DNA from 3 places in the Bradyrhizobium sp. AUGA SZCCT0222 genome. Region 3 is predicted to be linked to each of the others. Evidence: predicted binding sites of a transcription regulator. Region 3 holds the regulator's gene; each other region holds the start of a gene.
The links. The regulator PhoB, encoded in region 3, activates phosphate uptake and scavenging genes when phosphate is short. The targets are predictions, from matches to a motif close to TGTCATNNANCTGTCAT.
Positions count from the first base shown of each region.

Region 1 (5,301 bases), on a different contig from region 3:
CAGCAAGCTCGACCAGGCCAGGGAGGCCGTTCAGGCGGCTACTCAAACGGTCAAGGAAACCACTCAGTCGGTTGCCGACGCCATCGAAGCAGGCCGGCAACGAGGTGCGCCTCTTGATCGCCTGGCTCGTTGGGCTCGTGAAGCGCCCTTGCACGCCGTCACTGTCGCGTTCCTGCTGGGTGTTCTGCTCGGGCGCCGCCGCAGATAACGAGCCATTCCATCTCTTCGGTCGATCGCGCAATTTGGTTGGCAGCCTCGACGACCGTCTCTCGACCATGAAGCCCGGTGAGCGATGCGGCTAGGCGGCGATTGTTAAAATTTTACGCAAATTGATAAGTGGCGAACAACCGCTCCGGCAAAATCCGGGCGGCGTTAAACCGGGCCTTTATCGCGCGCGTGCATCCTCCTGCAAAAGGAGGCGCATAAGCGATGCCCATTTTTCAGTATTTTTACGTCACAGGATCGGCACTGTTCGTATTGTTGTTTGTTTCCGACGCTTGCCTGCGCGACAGCGAGAGCGATTCACGCTTCGATGGGTCGTTATATCAAAGCGCCATCTACGCACCCCGAGAGGTGGAAACACTGACGGAGCCGCGCTTCACGCAGGATGCGACACCGGCCGATCGCGTCAGGGAAGTGTTTGCCCAGTTCGTGCCCAATGAAGGCAAGCGCAGCAAACGCTACTCTTCGGCGGCGACGCGCGGAACCTAGAATCTTCCGCACGCGTAACGCAGTGCGCGCGATCCAATCACGCGCAGTGCCGCAACAGCTATCGTCAGGCCACGACCTCGATCGCCTTGCCGTTGACGCGCGTCTCGTCCTGCAAATTATCGACCGTGACATGGGTGTCGTACCAGGTCAGGCGAGGCCGCACCCCGAAGCGCTTTGTCAATTCCGCCACGCGTTCCTCCGTAAACCAGGCTTCCGCCGATTGGCGGCTGTCCCAGAGGTAGACGCCGCCGGTACCGGTTTCGCCATTCAGGTAGTCCTTGCGGATCAATCCTTTGGTGGCGAGGCCGCGGTAGGTCGGCGCGCTCGACGTGCCGCCGGTGATTGCCTGTTCCTCTGATCGCTTCGGCAGATCGAACTGAACGACAACGATGCAATTGGCCATGGCGGTTTCCTCAGGTGGGGTTGAGCGGCTGGGGTAGCGGTAGGCGCAGTCCGCGCGCTTGCAGTTTAACCTAGTTGCCGAGCTTGATGCCGGCGTCCCTGATCACTTTTGCCCATTCGGGCGTCTCCTTCTTGATGACGGCTGCAAACTCTGCCGGCGTATTGCCGACGATCTCGAGCCCGAGTTCGTCGAACTTCTTGCGTACCTCCGGCAGCGCCAGCGCCTTGACGGTTTCGCCGTGCAATTTGTCGATAACATCCTGTGGCGTGCCTGATGGCGCGAGCAGGCCGAACCACGGCACCGCCTCGAAACCGGGAAATCCGGATTCCGCCATCGTCGGCAGGTCGGGCGCCAGGGCCGAGCGCCTGACCGAGGTGATGGCCAGTGCGCGCAATTTGCCTTCCTTGGCCAGCGGCACCACGTTCACGATGTTGGCAAACGACATCGCGATGCGGTTGGCGAGCAGGTCGGGCATCAACGCCGTGGTGCCGCGATAGGGCACCGATGCGATGTCGACATGCGCCATGTATTTGAACAGTTCGGCGCCGAGATGCTGCGACGTGCCGACGCCGGCATGGCCGTAGGAGAGTTTGCCGGGCTGCGCCTTGGCGAGTGTCACCAGTTCCGCCACGGTCTTGACCGGCACCTCGGGCGGAACGGCGAGCACGTTCGCGGCGATGAACACCTGCGAGATCGGCGCAAAATCCTTGATCGGATCGAACGGCAGTTTGTCATAGAGGCTCGGATTGATGACGAGCGCCGAGTTGCCGCCCATCAGTAGTGTGGTGCCGTCGGCGGCCGACTTGGCGACGCGTTCGGTGGCGATGTTGCTGCCGGCGCCTTGCAGGTTTTCGACCACGAACGGCGTGCCCCAGACCTCGGCAAACCGTTCGGCAAGAATGCGCGCCGCAAGGTCCGGCGCGGTGCCGGGCGTGAAGCCGACCAGGATCTTCACCGGCTTGTTCGGATAGGTGGACTGCGCCGATGCCGTCTGCGCGGTGAGCAGCACCAGCAACGCGGCGAACAGGTTCGCAACGAACTTCATCGTTTCCTCGCTTGTCCTGCCTGCCGGTTTGCGCGGTCATTGCCGCAGGACGTGGAACAAGTGTGACAGCAGCGGGCGTCGCCCGCAAGGCGCCGGCCGGAGCCGCATGCCCGCGCCCCGGCTGATCCGCAGCAAGTAGCCCGCATGAGCGCATGCGATATGCGGGATTAGAGAAGCCCCGGATGTCGCGTTGCTCATCCAGGCTACATACCAATTGTGCCCGACGGGCAAATCACTTCGGATTTATGGAAATCGTGTCAAGCCCTAAAATAAAAAATATTTCTGTTTACCAGAAGGCAAATCAGGGATATGTGTTGGGCCATCCCGTCCTACTCAGAAGGGCGTCGGCCGTCGTCACGGACGTTGGGCGGGTTGCGGTGGACGCTTGTTTACGCTGAGACGACGGCGTGGATGGGCGTACGGCAAAACCGTGTGGTCCTGGCGCCCGTTGCTGGCGTCAAGCCGTCGGCTAAGCGTGAGCTGAACCGGCGGTGACGGAGTCAACCAAGAACTCGTCTCCGGGGAGAGCACGGCATAAGCCGTAAAGCCATTGCGCAGGGAAGGCCGGGTGTTCTCCGCTGCCCTGTATGCTCGTGTGCATTTTGTTTTGTGCAAACCGCACACGGGACCGCGGGTGCAGCGCGCACCCGGTCTTCCCTGCGCCCTCTCATTGGAGGGCAAGGAAATTTCTGGCAAAGCTCGGGCGCAGTGCGGTCGCGAGATCGCGAAGCTGTATCCACGTCGTCCCGGCGAAGGCCGGGACCCATAGCCACCGAAGTCAGCGATTGAAAGAAAGTCGTCGAACATCGTTTTTCAAAACAAGCGCCGCGGCGTATGGGCCTTCGCCGGGACGACGAACCAGTTAGCGATCCGATGTGCGCATGCGGGTGAACTCCGTAAATCCACGTGGTGGCGCCGTCGTTTCCCTGTCGCATCGCGCTGCTATCCGCTTTTGCAGGGGCGCGTCATCGATTCGCGTGGGGCTATCAGTCGCGTCGGTTGTCATCGCCCTGTCACAGGGATCTGTTAGGTGCACGGCATGGGTAGTGACTCCTCGAGTGAAGAGAGCCCGGAGCGGCGCTTTCGCACTTTGTTTATCTCCGACGTCCATCTCGGAGCCCGCGGCTCGCAAGCCGACCGGTTGCTGGACTTCCTCAAAAGCCACGACGCCGACACCATCTATCTCGTCGGCGATATCGTCGACGGCTGGGCGCTGAAGTCCAACTGGTACTGGCCGCAATCGCATAACGACTTCGTGCAGAAAATGCTGCGCAAGGCGCGCAAGGGCGCCAAGGTCGTCTACGTGCCGGGCAATCACGACGAATTCCTGCGCAACTATTACGGCACCCATTTCGGCGGCATCGACGTGGTGGAAAACACCATTCACGAGGGCGTCGACGGCAAGCGCTATCTCGTCATCCACGGCGACATCTTCGATCTGGTGGTGCAGAACGCGCGCTGGCTCGCCCATCTCGGCGACAAGGCCTATGATTTCGCCATTCAGATGAATCGCCTGGTCAACTTCTTCCGGCGCATGTTCGGCGTTCCCTATTGGTCGCTGTCGCAATGGGCGAAGCTGAAGGTCAAGAACGCGGTGAATTATATCGGCGCATTCGAAAAGACCCTGGCCGGCGAAGCGCGGCGTCACGGCGCCGATGGCGTGATCTGCGGCCATATCCACTACGCCACGATCCGCGACGAGCACGGCATCCGTTACATGAACTGCGGCGACTGGGTCGAAAGCTGCACCGCACTGGTCGAGCACGAGGACGGCCGGTTCGAGATCATCACCTGGGCCGATCCGCAGCGCCGGCTGGCGCCGGTCCCCCGCGTCGCGGCGCGCGCGGCATGACGCATATCCTGGTCGCGACCGATGCGTGGCATCCCCAGGTCAACGGGGTGGTACGGACGCTGACCATGATGGCGGAAGCCGCCAAAGGCTTCGGCGTCGATGTCAGCTTCCTGACGCCGCAATCGTTTCGCACCTTTGCGATGCCGAGCTATCCGGATTTGCAGCTCGCGCTGCCTTACCCGGCGAAGATCGCGGCGCTGATCGAAGCGGCCAAGCCCGACAGCATTCACATCGCGACCGAAGGCCCGATCGGCCTTCTGGTTCGCCGCTATTGCCGCAAGCACGGACTGCCGTTCACCACCAGCTTCCACACGCGCTTTCCGGAATATGTCTCGGCGCGCTCGCCGATCCCGGAAAAATGGGTCTGGCGCGCGCTGCGCTGGTTTCACCGGCCGAGCCAGGCGGTGATGGCGGCGACGCCGGCGCTTGCAGCTGAATTGCGCCAGCGCGGATTTCGCAATGTGGTGCTGTGGTCGCGCGGCGTCGACACCTCGCTGTTTCATCCGCGCACCGCCGACCTCTGTCTGCCGCAGCCGGTGTTCCTCAGTGTCGGCCGCGTCGCGGTCGAAAAGAATCTCGAGGCGTTCCTCGATCTCGATCTCCCCGGCACCAAGCTTGTTGTCGGCGATGGCCCGGCCCGTGTGGCGCTGGAGCGGAAATATCCGGATGCGGTATTCCTGGGCGCCCGGCACGGCGAGGAACTGGCGGAGATTTATGCGGCCGCCGACATCTTCGTGTTCCCAAGCAGAACCGACACCTTCGGTCTGGTTCTGCTGGAGGCGCTCGCCAGCGGGCTGCCGGTTGCCGCTTTTCCGGTCACCGGTCCCCTCGACGTGATCGGGGCGGCGCCGGTCGGCGTGCTCTCCGACGATTTGCGCGCTGCCTGCCTCGACGCGCTGCAGATATCGCCGCAGGCCTGTGTGGAATTTGCCGCCGCCCACACCTGGCAGGCCTCGGCGCGGGTTTTTGTCGACCATGCGCTCAATGTCCGGGCCCCAGGCTCCGAAGGCGAGGTGGTCGAGTTTGTGGAAGACCCGCATTTCGCCGCCTGACTTCACCGGATTGCGTCTTGCCGGCCTGTCCACGGACGCGATACAAAGTCGTCATGACGGATCAAGCCTCGATGGCACCGATTGGTGCCGCAGATATCGATGCGGCGGCGCGGGTGGTTGCGCCCTTTGCGGTGCGAACGCCGCTGTTGTCGTTCCCGGTTCTCAACGAACGCGTCGGAACCAAGGTCTTTCTCAAGCCGGAAATGCTGCAGCGGACCGGTTCTTTCAAGTTCCGCGG
Region 1 is NZ_JAFCLX010000014.1:44,657-49,957, reverse strand. Features, by position in the region: gene JQ629_RS14815 (hypothetical protein) at 1-208, shown strand, start outside; gene JQ629_RS14810 (hypothetical protein) at 430-711, shown strand; gene JQ629_RS14805 (monooxygenase) at 776-1,114, opposite strand; gene JQ629_RS14800 (Bug family tripartite tricarboxylate transporter substrate binding protein) at 1,185-2,159, opposite strand; gene JQ629_RS14795 (UDP-2,3-diacylglucosamine diphosphatase) at 3,199-4,011, shown strand; gene JQ629_RS14790 (glycosyltransferase family 4 protein) at 4,008-5,063, shown strand; gene JQ629_RS14785 (threonine ammonia-lyase) at 5,135-5,301, shown strand, end outside.
Region 1: a site for PhoB is predicted at 3,160-3,176, ahead of JQ629_RS14795 (UDP-2,3-diacylglucosamine diphosphatase). Genes of this name have one in related genera too.

Region 2 (5,301 bases), on a different contig from region 3:
CGGAAGACCACTATCGCCCTCACCCCGAATGCCGCTCCGTTCGCGATCCGTGCGGAACGGGCTTCGGACGTCGTTGCGCGTGAAGCGCTGCTGGATGCCTGCTTTGGCGCGAATCGCCTTAACCGCACCTGCCAGCGCCTGCGTGACGAACGTGCGCCCGCCGAAGGCCTTGCCTTGTCGGCCGTGGCACGAGGGAAACTGGTGGGCACCGTGCGGTTGTGGCACGTCAGCGCCGGCGGCATCCCGGCGCTCATGCTCGGCCCGCTGGCGGTTGAGGAATCCTCCCGCCAGCTCGGCGTCGGGGCCGCGCTGATGGACCACGCGCTCGCGGCGGCGACGGCGCGTGGCCATCGCACGGTGATCCTGCTCGGCGACGCGCCCTATTACGTCAGGTTCGGCTTCTCGGCCGAAAAGACCGGCGAGCTGTCGCTGCCCGGCCCGTTCGAACGCGACCGCCTGCTCGGCCTCGCGCTGCGCGAGGGCGGGCTCGATGGCGCCTGGGGCATGATCTCGGCGTCCGGCGCGCCAATGCGCAAGGCAAAAGCATCTCGCGCGAAGAAGGCTCTGCAGACCGTACCGCACGCGGCCTGAGCCCTCGCGTCAGAGGGGTTGCGCGGTCCGGCGAAAAGCCCTTAAACCGCGCCAAATCAGCTATTTTCGGATCAGGCCGCAAATCGAGGTTCCGATGCCCCGCCGTCTCATTTCCACCGGTTCGCCGTTCGAGAAGACCGCCGGCTACAGCCGCGCCGTGATCGACGGCGATTTCGCCTTTGTCGCCGGCACCACCGGCTATGACTACACCACCATGACGATGCCTGACGATGTCACGAGCCAGTCACGGAACTGCTTCAAGACCATCGAGGCCGCCTTGAAAGAGGGCGGCTTCGCGATGGCCGACATCGTCCGCGCGACCTACTACATCACCGACCTCAGGGATGCGGATGCCCATTTCGCGGTCTGCGGCGAAGTTCTCGACGATATTCGCCCGGCCGCGACGCTTCTGGTGGTCGCGGGCCTCTACAGGCCCGAGATGAAGATCGAGATCGAAGTGACCGCCAAGCGCCGCAGCGCCTGATCCACCCCTCACCATCTGTCCGCCAGCACTTTCCGGAGAAACCATCCCATGAGCCCCGCCTCGCAGATCTACGCGAAGATCACCGGTCCCATCGTCATGGTCGGCTTCGGCTCCATCGGCAAAGGCACGTTGCCGATGATCGAGCGGCATCTCGATTACGACAAGTCGCGCATCACCGTGATCGATCCCAAGGACGAGGGCCGCAAGGCGCATTGCGAGAAGCACAATGTAAAATTCATCCAGCAGGGCGTGACCAGGGACAATTATCGCGCGTTGCTTACCCCGCTGCTCACCGAAGGCGGCGGCCAGGGTTTCTGCGTCAATCTCTCGGTCGATACCGGCTCCACCGACATCATGGAGCTCTGCAACGAGCTTGGCGCTCTCTACATCGACACTGTCAACGAGCCCTGGCTCGGCTTCTATTTCGATTCTTCGAAGGGCCCGGAGGCGCGCTCCAACTACGCCCTTCGCGAAGCGACGCTGGCCGCCAAGAAGGCGCGCCCCGCGGGCTCGACGACGGCCGTCTCCTGCTGCGGCGCCAATCCCGGCATGGTCTCCTTTTTCGTCAAGCAGGCGCTGCTCAATGTCGCCGCTGATCTGAAGCTCAATGCCCCCAAGCCGAAGACCAAGGCCGAATGGGCGGACCTGATGCGGCAGGCTGGCGTCAAGGGCATCCACATCGCCGAACGCGACACCCAGCGCTCCAAGTCGCCGAAAGAGCCTGATGTCTTCGTCAACACCTGGTCGGTGGAGGGTTTCCTGTCGGAAGGCGTGCAGCCGTCCGAACTCGGTTGGGGCACCCATGAAAAATGGATGCCCGAGAACGCACGTACCCACGAAGCGGGTTGCGGCGCCGCCATCTACCTGATGCAGCCCGGCGCCAACACGCGCGTGCGCACTTGGTGCCCGACCCGCGGCGCGCAGTATGGCTTCCTCGTCACCCACAACGAGTCGATCTCGATCTCCGATTACTTCACGGTGCGTGACGCATCGGGCACGGCGATCTATCGGCCGACCTGCCACTATGCCTATCATCCGGCTGACGATGCCGTGCTGTCGCTGCATGAAATGTTCGGCCGCGCAGCAAAGATGCAGGAAAAGCACCACATCCTCGATGAGAACGAAATCGTCGACGGCATCGACGAACTCGGCGTGCTGCTGTTCGGCCATGACAACAATGCCTACTGGTACGGCTCGCAGCTCTCCATCGAAGAGACCCGCAAACTCGCGCCCTATCAGAACGCCACCGGCCTGCAAGTGACCTCCGCCGTGCTCGGCGGCATGGTGTGGGCGCTGGAAAACCCGAACCAAGGCATCGTCGAAGCCGACGAGATGGATTTCGATCGTCTGCTGGAAATCCAGATGCCGTATCTCGGCCCGGTAAAGGGATACTACACCGACTGGACCCCGCTGACGGATCGGCCGGGCCTGTTCCCGGAAGACATCGATACCTCCGATCCCTGGCAGTTCCGCAACATTCTTGTGCGATAAGGTATGGTTCCACCTCTGATGCAACGCAGCATCAGGGGCCACCGGTCACCGTAACGCTCGCTTAATAAAATCGCGCAATCCTGAAAGGTACCTCTTTTACGAGGACCTTGAGCCGTCCTGCGTCTCTGCGCAGCGACGCCCCCGGTGGAGCGGTGGAAATGCGCGTCTTTATCGCAATCATGCTATCGGCGGTCGTTTTGGCCGGGTGCAAACCTGACAACAACAACGACATCACCGGCTCGATCGATAACTGCGCGCGCAAGCTCTACAGCTCCTACAATCCCAAGGACCTGAAGCAGTGCATCGCCGTGTGCATCTCCTGCCAGCGCGGCGTGATGACGACCTGCTCGACATCGTGCACGCTCAAGGGCGCTCAGTAGAGCGTCACTTCGCCAAACCGTCGAACGCGAGCGACCCTATAAGCCACTCGTCATTCCGGGATGGCCCGAAGGGCCAGACCTCAGGTGCGCAATTGCGCACCGGGGAATCTCGAGATTCCGGGTTCGATGCTCCGCATCGCCCTCAGATGCGCAATTGCGCATCGGGGAATGACGACTGTCACTTCGCCATGTAATCGAACGCCACCTTCCCCAATCCCAGCGTCAGATCAGCCTTGAAATGCAGCGCGGAGACCACTTCGCGCACCGGAAGCCGGGCAACGTCACACAGCGCGTGGGGAAACAGGCCGAGCGCGGCCGGACCGCTCCATGCTTCCTTCAGCGTGATGTCCTCGAGATGGAAGCGCACCAGTTCGCAGATCCGAGGGCTGCCGTCGACATGCGGGATGATCTTGAGAATGAAGTTCGGCGCCTTCATGCCCTTCAGCACGGCGTCATGATCGACCGGGCGATGCTTGTAACCCATGGTGGCGGAGGCACAGAGCACCGAGCCGTAATGCAGCGAGCCGACCAGCACATCGCTCTCGACTTCGATCTTCGGCTTCGCGAGCTTTTTGGGAAATCCCCAGATTTCGCGGCCGCCGGCGATCGGGCCTTCGTCGTCGAGATACATCGCGTGGGTATAAGCGCCCTCCTCGCCGTTGAGACGGACCGGGATCACCTGGCCGGTTTCGGTGTAGTCGCCGAAGCCGGTCGAGTCGGGCATACGGATGAATTCGTATTTGACGACCGGTTCGCTGACTTCGAGCGGCTCCGGCACCAGGGCGCGAAGCACGTCCGGATCGGTCCGGTAGGTGATGATGAAATATTCGCGGTTGAAGAAGCGATAGGGCCCCGGCGGGAAGGACGGGTTGTTCAGCGGCATCGAATACGCGGTTCGTCTGACATCGTCGATCTTCATGGCCTGCCCCATCTGTCGTAGGCGCGGTCGCGCGATGAGGGCGATTATGGGGGAGCTTGATGGCTCAGGCGAGACTGTAAATCCGGCAGCGTCAGTCAAATCGGCGTCAGAGGGCGCTTCATCCCTCCGTCATTCCGGGGCGCGCGAAGCGCGAGCCCGGAATCCATAACCACGATCGTGAGTATGGATTCCGGGCCTGCGCCAAGTGGCGCATCCCGGAATGACGAAAGACTACTTCTGCTTGATCGGCTCGGCCGTTTTCTCGGCCGGTGCCGGCGGCAGCGCGGGCTGGGCGCCCGCCTTCTGCGCGTCGGCATCGGGTCGCGCCGGTTCGGGCGGCACGTTGGACGGCCGGGTGCCGGTCGTCGTCTCCGCGGGCACCGACGGCCTGGTTTCCGCACCCGGCGTCGATTGCAGCGGCTGGGTGGCCTGCGCCATTTGTTGCGGCGGGCGCGCGCGCAACTCGGCCAGCGACAGACCGGACATCACGAGGCCCGTCGTGACCAGCGCGGCCGCAACGAGAAAATCAATCCGGTAGCTGCGCTTGTTCTGATCGGCAGACATATCGTTCACCGCAAGGTTGTTCGCGATGACAACGGCCGGCGTAGCGCATTGTTCCCCGCCCCGCAGCGTGCGGAACCGGGCAATAACAAAACTAATCCTTGGTGCTGACTTCCCAGGTGGCGTGGCGAACGCCGGGCTGGCGCTGCAGATCGACCGCGACCGCATTCAATTCGTTGGGATCGATCGCGGTGGAAACCAGCGTGGCGACGATCTCCAAGAGGTCATCGCCATGCTCGACCACATTGAGTTCAGCGACCGGATATTTTGCATTCTCCAATCGCTCAACCATGTGGTCGCGCATGTCAGGCAACGCCTCCGCACTGACCGCGAGCTTGAAGTAATAAGTCGCCTCGGAAGCGCGTTCGTCGATCGGAATGCGGTTGATGGCGTTGACCAGCGGACGCAGCAGGGTGTTGCCGGCGACCACGAACACGGTCAGCGCCGCCGCCTGGGCCACCATGTCGGCGCCGGCGCAGGCTCCGACCCCGGCCGATCCCCAGAGCGTCGCCGCGGTGTTCAGGCCGCGGACGTTCAGGCCCTCTTTCATGATGACGCCGGCGCCGAGGAAGCCGATCCCCGAGACGACATAGGCGATCACATGTACGGCGCCTTCGGCAGCCTTCAGATGCATCGCAAGATCGACAAAGGCGGCCGCGCCGACAGCAACCAGCACATTGGTGCGCAGGCCGGCCGTCCGCTGCCGGTATTGCCGCTCGGCGCCGATCAGGGTGCCCAGAACGAACGCCGCGGTCAGGCTGACCAGGGTGTCGAGGAAATCGGCGATCTGGAAGGTCGTCAGGAAGCGCATCTCGGCTTTCTAGGGGAGAGAAGTGACGAATCTATCACAGCCTGAACGATCTGGCCCGTTCCGG
Region 2 is NZ_JAFCLX010000073.1:15,661-20,961, reverse strand. Features, by position in the region: gene JQ629_RS34970 (GNAT family N-acetyltransferase) at 1-591, shown strand, start outside; gene JQ629_RS34965 (RidA family protein) at 686-1,075, shown strand; gene JQ629_RS34960 (homospermidine synthase) at 1,124-2,566, shown strand; gene JQ629_RS34955 (hypothetical protein) at 2,725-2,946, shown strand; gene JQ629_RS34950 (acetoacetate decarboxylase) at 3,125-3,865, opposite strand; gene JQ629_RS34945 (hypothetical protein) at 4,097-4,429, opposite strand; gene JQ629_RS34940 (MgtC/SapB family protein) at 4,521-5,237, opposite strand.
Region 2: a site for PhoB is predicted at 3,982-3,998, ahead of JQ629_RS34950 (acetoacetate decarboxylase). Genes of this name have one in related genera too.

Region 3 (5,301 bases):
ATCGCATCGACGTAACGCGACAGCACGCGCGCGGTATCGGCGATGGTTTCGCCGCGGCCGAGCTGCATTTCCGCACCGGTCAGCATGATGGCTTCGCCGCCGAGCTGGCGCATGCCGACGTCGAACGAGACCCGGGTGCGGGTCGACGGCCGTTCGAAGATCATCGCCAGCGTCTTGCCCTCGAGCGGCTTTCTGGGCGTCTCATGCGCCTTCAGCTTCGCCTTCATGGCGACGCTCAGGTCCAGCATGTTGCGCAATTCCTTCGGCGGCAGCTCGCTGATATCGAGAAAGTGACGTAGGGACTTGCTCATCACCCCGCCGCCTTCTTCTTGTCGCCTGACAGCGCGATGCAGGCGCGTTCGAGGCTTTGGACGGATTGCTCGATCTCGGATTCGGAAACGATCAGGGGCGCGAGGAAGCGCACGACATTGTCGCCGGCGCCGACCGTCAGCAGCTTCTGGTCGCGCAGCGCGGCGACGAGATCGCCCGAGGGCACCACGGCCTTGACGCCGATCAGCAGCCCTTCGCCGCGCACTTCCGCCAGCACGGCAGGATAGCGATCGACCACGGAAGCGAGCTTCTGTTTCAAGAGCAGCGACACTTTCTGCACGTGGTCGAAGAAGCCGGGTTTGAGCATCACGTCGAGCACCGCGTTGGCGGAAGCGATCGCAAGCGGATTGCCGCCGAAGGTCGAGCCGTGCGAGCCCGGCGTCATGCCGGACGCCGCCTCTGCCGTGGCAAGGCAGGCGCCGATCGGAAAGCCGCCGCCGAGCGCTTTTGCCAGCGACATGATGTCGGGGGTGACGCCAAGGCGCTTATAGGCAAACAGATCGCCGGTGCGGCCCATGCCGGTCTGCACCTCGTCGAAAATCAGCAGCAGGCCCTTGTCGTCGCACAATTGGCGGAGCGCCTTGTAGAACGCATGCGGCGCGCTGCGGACACCGCCCTCGCCCTGCACCGGCTCGATCAGGATGGCGGCAGTCTCTGGCCCGATCGCCTTCTTGACCGCTTCGAGATCGCCATGCGCGACCTGGTCGAAGCCGTCCAGCGGCGGACCGAAACCTTCCAGATATTTGGCAGATCCCGTAGCCGCCAGCGTGCCCAGCGTGCGGCCGTGGAACGCGCCCTCGAAGGTGACGAGGCGATAGCGCTCCGGATGTCCCTTGGCGGCGTGATAGCGGCGCGCGACCTTGATCGCGCATTCCATCGCTTCCGCGCCGGAATTACAGAAGAACACCAGATCGGCAAAGCTCTGCTCGCACAGCCTTGCTGCAAGCTTGTCGCCGTCCGGGCTCCGGAACAGGTTCGACATGTGCCAAAGCTTGGTGGCCTGCTCCTGCAAGGCCGCGACCAGATGCGGATGGCAGTGGCCGAGCGCATTCACCGCCACACCCGAGGTGAAGTCGAGATAGCGCTCGCCTGACGTCGAGATCAGCCACGCGCCTTCGCCGCGTTCGAAACCGAGATCGACTCTCGCGAATACGGGAAGCAGATGCGACGGGGCGCTGTTGGTCATGGCTATCACTGACGGTTAGAGACCGGCCACATAGCGTGCATTGGCGCGAACGCGGCACAGCCGGTCTTGCGAAAACAAAACGTGCCGCCTTTTCGGGGCGGCACGTAGCAAGCATTCTATGCTGGCTTTGGACCGTGTCAACACGCCTAAAAACCGCTTCCCTGCGGTGCAGGATAAAGCAATCCGTAGCATTCCGGTGCCGTGGAAAACGCCAATTGCAATGCATAAGTACCGGAACATGTGGACGCGCGGACGCGGACTCTTGCGCCAGAGTCCCGCCATATTGTAGCGTCTGGGCTGTCGGGTACGACATCTCGTGCGGAAGTACTGACCCCTAGAGTCCATTTTGTAAGGCGTAAACGTTCGGGCGGCTTTTTTGCGCCCGGCGAGGGCTAAGGGATTCTGCCCGCTGGGATTTTTGAGAATTGGCATCGCCAGCGCTGCCCCCGGTTTGGCCGGCTCTGTGCGAAGGGAAGAATGCGATGACGGTATTGACCTGGTCCGACGAGCGCGTCGAGCAGCTTAAAAAGCTCTGGGAGGGCGGACTTTCCGCCAGCCAGATCGCCGCGGAACTTGGAAATGTGACGCGAAATGCAGTGATCGGCAAAGTGCACCGGCTGGGTCTTTCCGGCCGTGCCAAGAGCCCCTCCTCGGCCGCGCCGCGTCAGCGCAAGGCGCGCCCCGCCCAGCAGATGATGCGGGTGGCGCGCCCGGTGTCGCGCGGCAACACCGCGCTGGCCCACGCCTTCGAGGTGGAGATGGAGCCGGATCCGGTCGCCTACGACAATGTGGTGCCGATGAGCCAGCGGCTGACGCTGCTCGAATTGAACGAGGCCACCTGCCACTGGCCGATCGGCGATCCCTCCAGCTCGGAATTCTTTTTCTGCGGCGGCAAGGCGCTCAGCAGCCTGCCCTATTGCGCGCATCACTCGCGCATCGCCTATCAGCCGGCCTCCGATCGCCGCCGCCCGGCGCCGAAGCCGACCAGGTAAGAGCTGCGCTCACAGATGTCGTCCCGGCGAAGGCCGGGACCCATAACCACAGGCGTTCGTGGTTATGCCCGGCTGGAGCTCCAGCTCATTTCAAAAATTGACATCAGTGGTTATGGGTCCCGGCTCAAGGCCGGGACGACAGCGGATTTTGCCGCGCCTTACGCGTCCTACTCCACCTTCGCGAACCGATCATCCAGCGCGTAGCCGGCGCCGCGCACGGTGCGGATCGGGTCCTGTTCGCGGCCGGGGTTGAGCAGTTTGCGCAGGCGGCCGATATGGACGTCGACGGTACGCTCGTCGATGTAGATGTCGCGGCCCCAGACGCTGTCGAGCAGTTGCTCGCGGCTGAACACGCGGCCGGGATGTTCCAGGAAGAACTCCAGCAGGCGATATTCGGTGGGCCCGAGATCGATCGGACGGCCCGAGCGCGCGACGCGGCGCTTCTCGCGGTCGAGTTCGATATCGCCATAGGTCAGCACGGTGGCGAGCCGCTCCGGGCTCGCCCGCCTGAGCAGGCCCTTCACCCTCGCCAGCAGCTCCGGCACCGAAAAGGGTTTTACGATGTAGTCGTCGGCGCCGGTCGCCAGCCCCCGCACCCGTTCGCTTTCCTCGCCGCGCGCGGTCAGCATGATGATCGGCAGCGCCTTGGTCTCCGGCCGTGCCCTTAAGCGACGGCACAGTTCGATGCCGGACAGGCCCGGCAGCATCCAGTCCAGCACGATCAGGTCGGGCACCCGCTCCTTCAGCCGTGTATCGGCGTCGTCACCGCGGGCGACGGTTTCGACCTCATAGCCTTCGGCATCGAGGTTGTAGCGCAGAAGCGTGGTGAGCGCTTCCTCGTCTTCAACCACCAGAATGCGTGCGTTCATCTATGTAAGCCTCTTGTGTTTTGACGCGCTGTCGATACGCGAAAAACGTCTCTCGTTCCGCTGTCAGTTCAGTAACTAGTTTCCCGGCACAGTCGTGGCGAAATTCGTCATGTCGCCCTTCGGGCGCTTGTCGAGGATCTGCTGGCCTTCGATCATGTAGAACACGGTCTCGGCGATGTTGGTGGCATGGTCGCCGATCCGCTCGATGTTCTTGGCGCAGAACATCAGATGGATACAGAACGAGATGTTGCGCGGATCTTCCATCATGTAGGTCAGGAGTTCGCGGAACAGCGAAGTGCAGATGGCGTCGACTTCCTCGTCGCCCTTCCAGACCGCCATCGCCGCCGGCAGGTCGTGCGACGCGTAGGCGTCGAGCACGGACTTGACCTGCGACTGCACCAGATCGGTCATGTGTTCAAGACCGCGGATCAGTTTCAGCGGCTGGAAATCGTTCTCCAGCGCCGCGACGCGCTTGCCCATGTTCTTGGCGAGGTCGCCGATCCGTTCCAGATCGGTGGCCACCCGCATGGCGCCGACGATCTCGCGCAGGTCGATGGCCATCGGCTGGCGGCGGGCAATCGTCAGCACCGCGCGTTCCTCGATCAGGTGCTGCAGGCGGTCGATCTCGGCGTCGGAGGCGACGACGCGTTTTCCCAGCGCAACATCGCGCCGGATCAAGGCATCGACGGATTCGGTGATCATGCGTTCGGCAAGGCCGCCCATTTCGGCGACCAGGCGGGTCAATTCCTGAAGATCGCTGTCGAACGCCTTCGCGGTATGCTCTGAAGCCATTGTCTTCTCCTCGCGATGTGCGCTTAGCCGAACCGGCCGGTAATGTAATCCTGGGTGCGTCGATCGCCCGGCGAGGTGAAAATCTTGTTGGTGTCGTCGAATTCGACCAGTTCACCGAGATACATGAAGGCGGTCTTGTCCGAGACGCGCGCCGCCTGCTGCATGTTATGGGTCACGATGGCGATGGTGTAGTCCTCCGCCAATTCTGTGATCAATTCCTCGACCTTGGCGGTCGAAATCGGGTCCAGCGCCGAGCAGGGCTCGTCGAACAGGATCACTTCAGGGCGCACCGCCACGGTGCGCGCGATGCAGAGCCGCTGCTGCTGGCCGCCGGACAGGCTGAGGCCCGATGCATTCAGCTTGTCCTTGACCTCGTTCCACAGCGCACCGCCACGCAACGCCTTTTCGACGCGGCCGTCCATCTCGGATTTCGATATCTTCTCATAGAGGCGGATGCCGAAGGCGATGTTTTCGTAGATCGTCATCGGAAACGGCGTCGGCTTCTGGAACACCATGCCGACCCGGGCGCGCAGCAGATTGAGATCGAGCTTGGGGTCGAGGATGTTGGTCTGGTCGAGCATCAATTGCCCGGTCGCCTTCTGGCCCGGATAGAGGTCGTACATCCGGTTGAAGATCCGCAGCAGCGTGGACTTGCCGCAGCCGGACGGCCCGATGAAGGCGGTGACGCGGTGGGTGCCGAGCGTGAGGTTGATGTTCTTCAGCGCATGGTGCTCGCCATAGTAGAAGTTCAGGCCGCGCGCGGTCACTTTCGGCGGCGCGTCGGGCAGCGCCACGTGGGGAACGCCCGCGTTGACGGCACTCATGGATACAGAAACTTCGGTCATTTTGCGGTCCTCTCGGCGCCAAGGATGCGCGCGCCAATATTCAGGGCGAGTACGGTCAGGGTGATGAGCAGCGCCCCGCTCCAGGCGAGCTGCTTCCAGTATTCGTAGGGGCTCTGCACGAAGTTGTTGATGGTGACCGGCAGGTTCGCCATCGTCTTGGTGAGGTCGAGGCTGAAGAACTGGTTCGACAGCGCGGTGAACAGCAGCGGCGCGGTTTCGCCGGCGACGCGGGCGGTGGCGAGCAGCACGCCGGTGATGAGGCCACTTCGCGCGGCGCGATAGGCGAT
Region 3 is NZ_JAFCLX010000004.1:3,444-8,744, forward strand. Features, by position in the region: gene argF (ornithine carbamoyltransferase) at 1-311, opposite strand, end outside; gene JQ629_RS04260 (aspartate aminotransferase family protein) at 311-1,516, opposite strand; gene JQ629_RS04265 (GcrA family cell cycle regulator) at 1,999-2,508, shown strand; gene phoB (phosphate regulon transcriptional regulator PhoB) at 2,676-3,377, opposite strand; gene phoU (phosphate signaling complex protein PhoU) at 3,453-4,169, opposite strand; gene pstB (phosphate ABC transporter ATP-binding protein PstB) at 4,193-5,014, opposite strand; gene pstA (phosphate ABC transporter permease PstA) at 5,011-5,301, opposite strand, start outside.